Regions from separate parts of the Plantibacter sp. CFBP 8775 genome, predicted to be linked through region 2. Evidence: riboswitches for the same ligand, from Rfam matches in the RefSeq annotation. Region 2 holds a riboswitch; the other holds the start of a gene.

Region 1 (6,108 bases), on a different contig from region 2:
GACGGCGCTGCCCGATCCGGTGATCTGGCTCATCGGACTCCTGTTCACGACCGCCGAGTCCGGCCTCTGGCTCGGCCTCGTCGTCCCCGGTGAACCGGTGGTGCTCCTCCTCGCGGCCATGCTCGACTCCGCCCCCGGTGCCCTCGTGCTGTTCCTCGCGGTCGCCCTCGGCGGGTCACTCGGGGACCAGCTCGGCTACCTCGTCGGTCGTCGTTCCGGTGGTCGCCTCCGTGACTCGGCCATCGTCCGGCGTCTCGGCGTCGACGGCTGGGACCGCGCGGTCGAGGCGCTCGAGCGACGCGGGGCCCAGGCCGTCTTCCTCACGAGGCTCGTCCCCGTGCTCCGGTGCCTGACACCGACCGCCGCCGGGGTCGCCCGCGTGCCCTACCGGTCGTTCCTCGCGGCATCGCTGCTGGGTTCCCTCCTCTGGTCCGCCGTCTACGTCGGGGTCGGCTCCCTCGTCCGCGCCACGCTCGACACGGTCCGCCAGTACCTCGGCGCCACCGGCTGGGTGCTGCTGTTCGCGCTCGTCGTGTTGGTCACGGTGGTCGCGATCGCCCGATTCCGCCGAGGTGCCGCGATCCCCGGCGACGAGGCGATGATCCCGGTGACCCTGCACGAGAAGACGCCGCTCGCACGCCTCCGGACGCAGCTGTTCTCCGACGACGACTGGAAGAACCTGCCGAACGCGATCACGGCAGGACGCATCGTCCTGCTCCCGGTGTTCGCCGCCCTGGTGATCACCGGCTCCTACTGGGCTGCGCTCGTCGTCGGTGCGGTGGTGTTCCTGAGCGATGTCGCCGACGGGCAGATCGCGCGCCGCATGGGCACGGTCTCCGCGCTCGGCACCTGGCTCGACGGCGTGGCCGATCGCCTGACCGTGGTCGTGGTCGCCGCGTCGTTCGCCATCGCGCAGATCATGCCGTGGCAGGTGTTCGTGGTCATGATCGTCCCCGACCTCCTGCTCGCGTTCGTCGCCGTCGTCGCGTTCCGCGGGACGCCGGAGGTGCCGGTGAGCATCGCCGGAAAGATCCGGACGGTGTTCCTCTTCGTCGGCTTCTTCGCGCTGCTCATCGGCCTCGCGCTCGGCGGCGGGGATCCTGCGTCGGCGCTCTACCGGGTCTTCGGCGGGGTCGGCTTCGTCGCGATCCTCCTCGGACTCCTCGGCCACTTCGTCGCGGCGACCCAGTATGCGCGACGCATGGTCGTCACCTGGCAGCGACAGGGCGTCCGCGCGGCCCGCTGACCGCCGCGCCGACCGCCGTCGGAGGTCGCCGCCGGAGGGCACACGGCCACAGCGCAGGCGGTGTCGTTTAGGCTCGGAGCATGCCAGTCGACTATCCGGACCTCGTCATCTTCGACTGCGACGGCACGCTCGTCGACACGGAACGCATCTCCGTCCGGGTGAACCTGCAGCTACTCAACGAGGTCGGCGGCGACTACACCGAGGCCGAGGTGCGGGAGCTCTTCGTCGGCGCCTCGCTCGAGACGTACGCGACGCTCGTCGAGCAGCGCCTCGGGAAGCCGCTCGAGGCCGACTGGATCCAGCGCTGGAGCGACATGTTCCGCGGCATCTGCGAGCGCGAGCTCGAGGCGGTCGACGGGGTCGTCGACGCCCTCGACGGTATCGCTGCGACCGGGGTGCCGCTGTGCGTCGCCTCGAACGGGATGCTGCACGACGTCGTCCGCAACCTCGGGCAGGTGGGCATCCACGACCGCTTCGACGGGCGCATCTTCAGCGCGACCGACGTCGCCGTCGGCAAGCCCGCACCCGACCTCTTCCTGCACGCCGCCGCCGACTTCGACACGGCCCCCGAGCGGTGCGCGGTCATCGAGGACAGCGTCGTCGGCGTGCTGGCTGCCCGCGCGGCCGGCATGACGGTCTACGCCTACGCCGGTGGCATGACGCCCGCCGAGCGGCTCGTCGGCGACGGCACCCACGTCTTCGACGACATGCGTCTGCTGCCCGACCTCATCCGCGACACCTGGGCGACCTCCGCGGCACGCTAGCCCGCCCTGCGGAGTGGCAGACGCTCTCGCTCTCTCACCGCTAACCGATCGTGTCGCGTGCGTCCGTCTCCCGAGCTGCCCGCGCATAAAGGTGCTGCAGGACGAGTGAAATGACCCCGGCGCCGATCATGGACCACGCCTTCACCGGCTCAACACCTCGGATGAGCAACACGGCGCCGCCCACAGTCAGAACTGCGGCCAGCGTGACCGCGACCCATCGGATCTTGACGAGGAAGGCGAGCCACATAGGGCGACTGTAGGCCAAGCCATTGCGCAAGTCCAGGTCTGATATTTCAGGATGAGCTGGCCGCCATCAGTCTCGACTCCGGAGCTCTGGGAATTCGGACTCGTCCTCGCGGACGGTCGACGTGGTCGGTGCGGTCTGCGTTTGCGTGCCGACGGGCCCGGCCGCCGGCGACGTCGACACGTCGTGCTCCTTGGCGCGATGTCGGGTGCGTTCGCCGCCGCGCTTGACGGCCCGGTCGAACAGCTGTGGTCCGGTCGTCGCCAAGCGCCTCCAGGGGAGGGTGCCCTCGATCTCGATCTGCAGGGAGAAGCTCAGCAGGGTGCGGATGACGACGATGATCGCCAGGACGAGTGCGTCGGTCAGCGAGGGCGTCGACGTGACCGTCTTCACGAGGTCGGCGGCCACGAGGATCTCCAGCCCGAGCAGGATGACCGAGCCGATCGTCTCCCGCAGCATCCGGAAGGCCCGTGCACCGTCGCGCGTGCTCCACCACAGGCGGGCCGAGAGGGTGACGGCGATCACGAAGCCCACGACCATCGCCCCGACACCGGCGACCTCGAAGACGATGGTGACCAGCTCGAAGAAGTCCATCCCTCCATCATCCTCGCCCGCCCGCTGGACCGGAAGCCGGGCCGACCCGCTAGGGTGGTCGCGAGTGACACGGGGTGCCGATCCCACGACGATCGGCTGAGAACACACCCGTCGAACCTGATCTCGTTAGTCCGAGCGAAGGGATGTCGCGAATGAGCATTCGCACACCGCAGCAGTCTGCCCACCCGTCCACCGACGAGCCGTCCGTCGGCGAGTTCGCGAGCGCGTCCGGGGACCTCCTCGACCGCCTGCGCGAGCGCACGCCGCTCGTCCAATCGATCACGAACGCCGTGGTGACGAACTTCACCGCGAACGTGCTGCTCGCCATCGGCGCCGCTCCGGCGATGACCGACATCCCCACCGAGGCCGGGCCGTTCGCCAGCGTCGCCTCCGGGGTCCTCCTCAATCTCGGGACGCCGCAGGCGGAGCAGCGCGAGGCCATGGTCGAGGCCGCCACCGCCGCGAACGAGGCCGGCACCCCGTGGGTGCTCGACCCCGTCGCCGTCGGCTTCCTGCCGGTGCGGACGGCGCTCGCCGCCGAACTCCTCGCCCTCCGGCCGACGATCGTCCGCGGCAACGCCAGCGAGATCATCGCGCTCGCAGGACTGGGCGCCGGTGGTCGCGGGGTCGACAGCACCGACTCGGTCGACAGCGCGATCGAGGCGGCCACCGCGATCGCCCGCACCTCGGGTGCCGTCGTCGCGATCTCCGGCCCGACCGACGTCATCACCGACGGTGAACGCATCGTCCGATGCTCGAACGGGCACGCCTGGCTCACCCTCGTGACGGGCGGTGGCTGTGCCCTCGGTGCCGTGCTCGCCGCCTTCGCGTCGCTTGACGACGACCGGCTGCTGACGACGGTCGCGGCCACCACCGCGTACACGGTCGCCGCGCAGCTGGCGGCCGCGGAGAGCCGTGGCCCCGGCTCCTTCGCTCCCGCCTTCCTCGACCGCCTCCACCTCCTCGATGCCGACACCGTCCGCAGCCTGGCGGTGATCGCGTGAGCGCCTCGACCACCGCGGACCGGGTCCTCGCGGCCCGCTCGCACGCCGAGCTCGTGCGCCGCGGTATCGCCACCTACCTCGTCACGGACGCCTCGGCCAGCGGGGATCGCGGTGTCCTCGACGTCGTGCGCCGAGCCGTCGACGGCGGGGTGACCGCGGTCCAGCTGCGGGAGAAGACCGCGTCGGCGCGAGCGCTGTTCGACCTGGCCGTGCGTGCTGCGGAGGTCGTCGCCGGTCGGGCGCTGCTCCTCGTCGACGACCGGGTCGACGTGTTCCTCGCCGCCCGTTCCGCCGGTGCCGTCGTCCACGGCGTCCACGTCGGTCAGAGCGATCTCCCGGTCGACGCCGTGCGTCGCATCGTGGGACAGGCCGCCGTCGTGGGACTGACGGCGAACACCTCGGCGCACCTCGATGCGGTCGCAGCGCTGCCACTCGGGACGGTCGACTACCTGGGCGTCGGCGTCATCCGCCCGACGACGACCAAGCCGGACCATCCGGAGCCGCTGGGCGTGGAGGGGTTCGCCGCGATCGCCGCCGCGACCCCGCTCCCGTGCGTCGCGATCGGCGGTGTCTCGCTGGCGGACACGGCCGAGCTCCACGCCTCGGGTGCCGCGGGTCTCGCCGTCGTCTCCGCCATCTGCGCCGCCGACGATCCGGCCGAGGCCGCACGGGCGTTCCGCGCGGCCTGGACCGAGGTCTCGGCATGAGCGCCGCGGAACAGACGCTGACTCCGGCGTCGTCGACCGAGAACCGGGTGCACGGTCGACGACCCGTCACCATGCGGGACACACCCCGGGTGCTGAGCATCGCCGGGACCGACCCGACCGGTGGTGCCGGGATCCAGGCCGACCTCAAGAGCATCGCCGCGAACGGCGGATACGGCATGGCGGTCGTCACCGCGCTCGTCGCACAGAACACCCGGGGCGTCCGATCCGTGCACACCCCGCCCGTCGGGTTCCTCCGCGAGCAGTTGGACGCGGTCGCGGACGACGTGGTGATCGACGCGGTCAAGATCGGGATGCTGGGCGACGTCGCGATCATCGACACCGTGTCGACCTGGCTGCAGGAGACCGTGACCGGACCCGTCGTCCTCGACCCGGTGATGGTGGCGACGAGCGGGGACCGCCTCCTCCACCGCGACGCCGAAGCGGCCATGCGCACACTCCTGCCGCACGTCGACCTCGTGACCCCGAACCTGCCGGAGCTCGCCGTGTTGGCGGACGAACCGGTGGCGACGAGCTGGGCTGACGCGCTCGCCCAGGCGGAGCGGGTGTCGGCGCAGGCGGGCGTGATCGTGCTCGTGAAGGGCGGGCACCTGACGGGGACGACCGCGTGCCCGGACGCGCTCGTCGACGCCACCGGTGGTCTGGGCGGCGACCGATCACTCGTCGAGTTCGACGGTCTTCGAGTCGACACAGGGAACACCCACGGAACCGGATGCTCCCTGTCGAGCGCGATGGCCACCCTCGTCGTCCGTTCGGGGTCCTGGACCGAGGCGCTCGGCGAGGCGAAGGCCTGGCTCACGTCGAGCCTCCGGCACGCGGACGCGCTCGCGGTCGGCTCGGGCAACGGCCCGATCAGCCACTTCGCCGAGCTCTGGGCGTCGGCCGGGATGACATCGGGCCGCCAGGACGGCGCTGGCATCCTCACGGGCTGGTGGGAGGACATCGCCGAGCTGCGGGACCGGATCGACCACCTGCCGTTCGTCACGACGCTCGCGGACGGCACCCTCGATCCGGCCCGGTTCGCCTGGTACCTGCAGCAGGACGCGATCTACCTGCGGGCCTACTCGCGGGTCCTCGCGAGAGCGAGTGCCTTGGCGCCGACGGCCGAGGAGCAGGTGTTCTGGGCGACCGGTGCGGCGGGCTCCATCGAGGCCGAGATGGAGCTGCACCGCACCTGGCTCAGCATGTATGCCGTCGGCGGTATGGATGTGGAACCGTCGGCGACGACCACGGCGTACCTCGACCACCTGCACGCGGCGACCGTCGACGGCGACTACGGGCGGGTGGTCGCCGCCGTGTTGCCCTGCTTCTGGATCTATCAGGATCTCGGTGAACGGCTCGTCGACGCATCGCACGCGGAGCACCCCTTCGCCGCGTGGCTCGACACCTACGCCGACCCCGCCTTCGCGACGGCGAACGCCCGAGCGATCGAGATCGTCGCCGGGGCGGCAGCTCGTACGGACGAGGCCGGCCGGGAGACGATGCGTCGGGCGTTCCTGGCCTCGGCCGCGCACGAGGAGGCGTTCTTCGC
Region 2 (6,108 bases):
CGGAGCCGTGATGAAGGCGATGCGCGGACAGGCCGATGCGGCGCGTGTGCGCGAACTCGTCCTGGAGCGCGCCTCGCAGTAGCGGCCGCTGCTGCACCATCGGGCCCGTGCCACCGTCGACGACGGCGGCTCGGGCCCGATGTCGTCGGCCAGCGGAAGCCCTGGTGCCGACTGCGGGCCCGGCATACACTTCCGCCATGCTGGTCGAAGGCACCATGCGGTGGCAGGTCACGGAAGACGCTCCGATGGCCCTCATGCTGGCGCTCGCGTTCCGCGACATGGCAGGGCTCGGCGAGCGATGCGTCGCGCAGCTTCCCGCAGTCACGCCGGGGCTGGAGCGGGTCGACGTCGCCGGCCTCGACCTCGACGCGCTCGCGGTCCAGTTCGACGGCTGGTGGACCGGGATCGCCCGTCGGGACACGCGCCTCTTCATGGCCGAGGTCCGTCCACCACACTTCGAGGTGTTCGATCGAGCCCTCGACCTGCAGGAGCTCGCCTATCGGGCGTACGACGAGGCGTACCGATGGGCGTCGGCCCGTATCCGTGAGTACGAACGCGCGCTCGCAGGGCGATCGCCGAGCCGTCTCACCGACGTCTACGAACTCATCCGCGAGCGTCAGTTCGAGTTGCGTCGGCAATCCAGCTCGTTCCGGTTGGACCTCGAGGTGCTCCCGATCTGCCGACCGGGGGCCTGGGTGGTCGCGCCCGACACGATCGTGGTCAGTGAGTCGCTCCGGGATGACCGGGAGGCCTTCCGCGAGTGGCTACGGCCGCTGGTCCACGGCCTGGTCTGATCCGTTCGCGACGCCCTCGACCGGCCGACGGGTCGGGTTCAGGAGCACGACCGCGATGATCGAGCCGAGAGCACCTGCAGCCGCCATGGTGGCGGTGAGCGGGTGGGAGATCTCCGCGAAGGGCATGATGAATGCGCTCGCGAGCGCGATCCACACGGCGACGTGCGCAGGCTTGCGCTCCGGGTCGAGGCGCAGCTTGCGGGGGTGCTCGACGCGGCCGAGGAGTGTGCCGACGCCCGCGAGCAGGACCGCGACGACGAGCAGCACGACCGGTCGGGTCCACCACCATGCCGCGCTCAGCGGTTCCGCGAAGGGGATGCCGAGGGCGAGCTGGAGACCGGCGACCGCGATGATCAGGGGGAGATGCCAGAGGTACACCGTCATCAGCCGGGACCCGATGAGGAAGACGACCGCTCGCGCGGCGCGGGTCCGCATGATGGCGGTGAGCAGCGGGTGCACCAGGGCGAGCAGGGCGAGCTGCCCGACGCCGAGGACGACGAGGGGGAGGGTCGGTGGGTTGAGGTTGCCGAGCATGCTGGTCGAGTACGGCAGCCAGGTCGTGATCGGCACGAGCGCACCGTAGGAGACCAGCACCACGGCCACGAGGACGAGGCGAGGGACGGTGCGGAGACGACCGTCGGCCAGGAAGAACCCGAACTGCTGCAGCAGCGGCCAGACGAACACCAGGTTGACGAGACCGATGCCCAGGAGGCCGGTCGAGTACCGGACGACGTCGACGAGGATCACGCCGGCCAGCAGTGCCGCACAGGTCAGGACGGGGTGGCGGTCGTGGCAGGTGGCGAGGAACGGGGCGACCGCCTGGCACAGCAGGTAGGCGGCCAGGAACCAGAGCGGGGACCCGACGCCTGCGGCGACGGCCTCGATGATGGCGGGGTCGACACCGAGCGCCCCGGCGAGCCACAGCCCCGCGGCGAGGAAGAGCAGGACCGGGATCGTCGGCAGGGCGAGTCGGAAGACTCGGGACCGGAGGAAGTCCCTCGTCCCGCCACCATGTCGGACGGTGCTGCGCCAGCCGGTGATCGTCGCGAAGCCGCCCACGATGAAGAACAGCGGCATGATCTGGCCGAACCAGGTACCCGTGTCGAACCAGGGTTGCTGCTCCAACGCGCGGGAGATGCCGATCGTGCCGTCCGGCTCGACCGCCACCGCGACCATCAGGAGGTGGACGATGACGACCGTCACGACGCACGCGACGCGCACGAGGTCGAGGGCGAGGTCCCGCCCGGAGAGGTCTGGGACCGCCGGGGCCGACCCGGTCCGCGTTCGCGTGCTCATCGCCGGACAGCCTAGCGTCGCCGAGCCCTCCCGCCCTGGCCCCTGTGGAGAGCGTGTCGGAGGCGACTGCGACAATGGAGTCATGAGTCGGCAGGATGGAGCGTCTCGTCGCGTCTCGGCGCACGATGCCGACGACAGCGGTACCCCCATCCTCCACGTCGACATGGACGCGTTCTTCGTCTCGGTCGAGCTCTTGGAACGGCCCGAGCTGCGCGGTCTGCCGATCATCGTGGGCAACAAGGAGGGGCGGTCGGTCGTCACCTCCGCCAGTTACGAGGCTCGCCGGTACGGCGTGCGCGCGGCGATGCCGGTGTCCCAGGCGATGCGCCTCTGTCCGAGCGCCGTCGTGTTGCCGCCCCACCACGGCAGGTACCGCGAGTACTCCGACCGGGTGATGGAGGTGTTCGAGTCGGTCACACCGCTCGTCGAGCCGCTGAGCATCGACGAGGCCTTCCTCGACGTCTCCGGTGCGGTCCGGTTGCTCGGGAGCCCGCGGACGATCGCCGCGCTCGTGAAGCAACGGGTCCTCGACGCGACCGGTCTGCCGTGCTCGGTCGGCCTGGCGTCGACGAAGTACGTCGCGAAGCTCGCCTCCGGCCTGTCGAAGCCTGACGGCCTGCTGGTCGTGCCCGCCGACGAGACCCTGGCGTTCCTCCATCCGTTGCCGGTCGGTGCGCTGTGGGGCGTCGGTGGTCGGACGGAGGAGCAGCTGACGAACCGGGGCATCCGGACCATCGGTCAGCTCGCATCCACCCCGCTGTCGATGCTCCAGCGCGCGGTCGGTGAGGCCTCCGGTCGCCGACTCCTCGAGCTCGCGAACGGGATCGATCCGCGCGGCATCGAGCTGGCACGACGCGAGAAGAGCGTCAGCCACGAGGTGACCTTCCCGACGGACGTCTCGGACCCGACCATCCTCAAGCGCGAGCTGCTGAACCTCGCCGGCCTCGTCGCGATCCGGCTCCGGAAGGGCGGCTACGCCGGCCGGACGATCAGCATCCGCGTCCGCTATGCGGACTTCAGCGTCATCACCCGGTCGCGCACCATCGGCGAGGCCACGAACGTCGGGCGTCGGGTCTACGACGAGGCGGCGTCGCTGTTCGACGACCTCGATCGCGGCGGACGCCTCGTGCGCCTCGTCGGGGTGAAGGTCGACCAGCTCGTCCCCGCCGATGAGGCCGGTGCCGGGCTCTGGGACCCGGACGAGGAGTGGCGTGAAGCCGAGCAGACGATCGACCGGGTCGCGAGCCGGTTCGGCGATCTCGCGATCGCTCCCGCCTCCCTCCTCGGCAAGCCGAGACGTCGCGGACTCGGCAGTCGCGGAGACTCGCAGGGTGCTGGGAGCACGGATCAACCCCTTGGACCGGTGGATACCGAGCGGTAGCCTCGCGGTATGACGAATCTCGTGGAGAAGCTGGCAGAACAGGCGAAGGGGCTCGGCGTGTCCGCAGCCTACGGGGAGCAGCAGGACGTCGACGGCACGAAGCTCGTGCCCGTCGCGCTGACGTACTACGGCTTCGGCGGCGGCTCCGAGGGCGACGGCGACGACGCCCCGAGCGGCGGTGGCGGCGGTGGCGTCTCGATCCCGGTCGGTGCCTACATCAAGACCGACGAGGGTCTCCGTTTCGACCCGAACCTCATCTCGCTCATCGCCGTCGCGATCCCGTTCATCTGGGTGAGCGGCAAGGCGCTGGCCGGCCTCATCAAGGCCCTCAAGAAGTAGCCCTCTCCGTCGAACCCCTGTCGTGCGACTGCGCACGGCAGGGGTTAGACTCGTGCCACCACGGGAGTCCGGTGAACCGGGCTGAGAGGAAGGTATTCGCCTTCGACCGTCGAACCTGATCTGGATCATGCCAGCGCAGGGAGACCATTTCTCGCTATCCCGTGCTCTTTTCCGTCTACAGGAAGGGCACGTATCGTGTCAGCATCGACCAGGATCTCACCCTCTGAACGCGCTGCGTCGCGGACCTTGCGCTGGAGGGTCGTCGACATCGTCGTGGTCGCCGTGCTCGGCGTCGCGACCGGCCTCATCTTCTGGGCGTGGAACACGCTCGGATCACTCTGGTACGCGGGTGCCAGCGCCGTCACGCCCGGTTTCGGCGGGATCGCCGTCGGGATCTGGCTCCTCGGTGGGGTGCTCGGCGGACTCATCATCCGGAAGCCCGGCGCTGCGCTCCTCGTCGAGACCATCGGAGCGATCGTCTCCGCCCTCATCGGCAACGCATGGGGTGTCACGACGGTGTACTCCGGCCTCGCTCAGGGCCTGGGGGCCGAGCTGGTGTTCGCGGCGCTCGCGTACAAGCGCTTCGGCCTCGTTCCGGCGATCCTCGCCGGTGCCGGAGCCGGGGCCGGCGCATGGCTCCTCGAGCTCGTGATGTCGGGCAACCTCGAGAAGGGTGTCGAGTTCAACGCGATCTACCTCGGTTCCCTGCTGGTCTCGGGCGCGATCCTCGCCGGTGTCGTCGGCTGGGCCCTTGTCAGGGCACTCGCGTCGACCGGGGCGCTCAGTCGGTTCGCCTCGGGGCGGGACGCTCGGCGCGAGGTCTGATCGTGCCGGGAACGGCTGCGACCGGTCCGGCGCGCGTCGTCGCGCGGGACTGGGGGTGGCGTCATGCCGGTCGGAAGGCCTGGGCGGTGCGCGACCTCGACCTCGTGATCGAACCGGGCGAACGGGTCCTCCTCCTGGGGGCGTCCGGTGCCGGCAAGTCGACGCTGATCCACGCACTGGCCGGCGTCCTCGGCGGTGCGGACGAGGGGGAGTCCCACGGCTCGCTCCTCGTGGACGGCGTTCCGCCTGAACGAGCGAGGGGTCGCATCGGGCTCGTGCTGCAGGATCCCGACTCGCAGGTGATCCTGTCCAAGGTCGGCGACGACGTCGCCTTCGGCTGCGAGAACCTCGGCGTCGAGCGCGAGGAGATCTGGCGCCGCGTCGACGCCTCGCTGGAGGCCGTCGGACTGGACCTGCCGCTGGACCACTCGACCTCGGCGCTGTCCGGCGGTCAGAAACAGCGGCTGGCCCTCGCCGGCGTACTCGCCATGCACCCCTCGCTCCTCCTGCTCGACGAACCGACCGCGAACCTCGACCCGGCCGGGGTGGCGGAGGTGCGGGACGCCGTCGCTCGGCTGGTCGATGACGGTTCGTCCACCCTGGTCGTCATCGAACACCGCGTCGACGTCTGGCGCGAGCTGATGACCAGGGTCGTCGTGCTCGACGCCGACGGCGGTGTCCTCGCCGACGGGCCACCCGACCTCGTCCTCGACGACGTCGGGCAGCGCCTGGCCGATGCGGGCGTCTGGGTGCCGGGCATCCCGCTGGGGTTGGCCCCTCGTCCGGTGTCCGGCCCATCAGCGGCGGTCATCACGACCGACGACCTGGCGATCGGTCGAACGCGGAAGCAGCCGGTGCAGGAGCACCTGGGGCTCGCGGTGCCCGAGGGCGCGGCGACCGTCATCGTCGGCCCCAACGGGGCGGGGAAGTCCACGCTCGCGCTCACGCTGGCGGGACTGCTGCCGGAGATCACGGGGACGGTGACCGCCGCTCCGCAGCTCGCCGGCAGGCTGGGATCCCGGCCGATCCGCTGGAAGTCCACCGAGTTGCTCACGCGCATCGGGACGGTCTTCCAGGATCCCGAGCACCAGTTCGTCTCATCGACCGTGCGGAACGAGCTCGGTGTCGGCCTGCAGGCCCTCCGCTGGTCCCGGACCGCCATCGACGAGCGGGTCACCGAGATCCTCGAGGCGCTCGGTCTCGGGCGTCTCGCCGAGGCGAACCCGTTCAGTCTCTCGGGCGGTCAGAAGCGCCGGTTGTCGGTGGCCACCGTCCTCGCCGCCCGGCCGGCGGTCATGGTCCTCGACGAACCGACGTTCGGGCAGGATCGACGCACGTGGTTGTCACTCGTCCGCCTGCTGCAACATGAGCTCGAGCGCGGCGCGACGATCGTCTCCGTCACGCATGACGCGGGGGTCGTCGAGCATCTGGGCGACCATCGCATCCTCCTCGAACCGCTGGAGCTCGGGAGGC

Evidence for each region. A riboswitch is a leader RNA that binds a small molecule or an ion and turns the genes downstream of it on or off. The one in region 2 is predicted to bind thiamine pyrophosphate.
Region 1: another riboswitch for thiamine pyrophosphate. It lies ahead of thiM (hydroxyethylthiazole kinase); the one in region 2 lies ahead of IFR14_RS09465 (ECF transporter S component).

What each region holds. Positions count from the first base shown of each region.
Region 1 covers NZ_JACYNV010000002.1:1,212,693-1,218,800, reverse strand. Annotated here, with positions in the region: gene IFR14_RS18085 (CDP-alcohol phosphatidyltransferase family protein) at 1-1,246, shown strand, start outside; gene IFR14_RS18080 (HAD family hydrolase) at 1,327-2,010, shown strand; gene IFR14_RS18075 (hypothetical protein) at 2,051-2,257, opposite strand; gene IFR14_RS18070 (DUF1622 domain-containing protein) at 2,324-2,848, opposite strand; TPP riboswitch at 2,909-3,009, shown strand; gene thiM (hydroxyethylthiazole kinase) at 3,001-3,852, shown strand; gene thiE (thiamine phosphate synthase) at 3,849-4,559, shown strand; gene IFR14_RS18055 (bifunctional hydroxymethylpyrimidine kinase/phosphomethylpyrimidine kinase) at 4,556-6,108, shown strand, end outside.
Region 2 covers NZ_JACYNV010000001.1:1,992,762-1,998,869, forward strand. Annotated here, with positions in the region: gene gatB (Asp-tRNA(Asn)/Glu-tRNA(Gln) amidotransferase subunit GatB) at 1-82, shown strand, start outside; gene IFR14_RS09445 (hypothetical protein) at 198-794, shown strand; gene IFR14_RS09450 (acyltransferase family protein) at 765-2,090, opposite strand; gene dinB (DNA polymerase IV) at 2,173-3,471, shown strand; gene IFR14_RS09460 (hypothetical protein) at 3,481-3,810, shown strand; TPP riboswitch at 3,861-3,969, shown strand; gene IFR14_RS09465 (ECF transporter S component) at 4,006-4,635, shown strand; gene IFR14_RS09470 (ATP-binding cassette domain-containing protein) at 4,722-6,108, shown strand, end outside.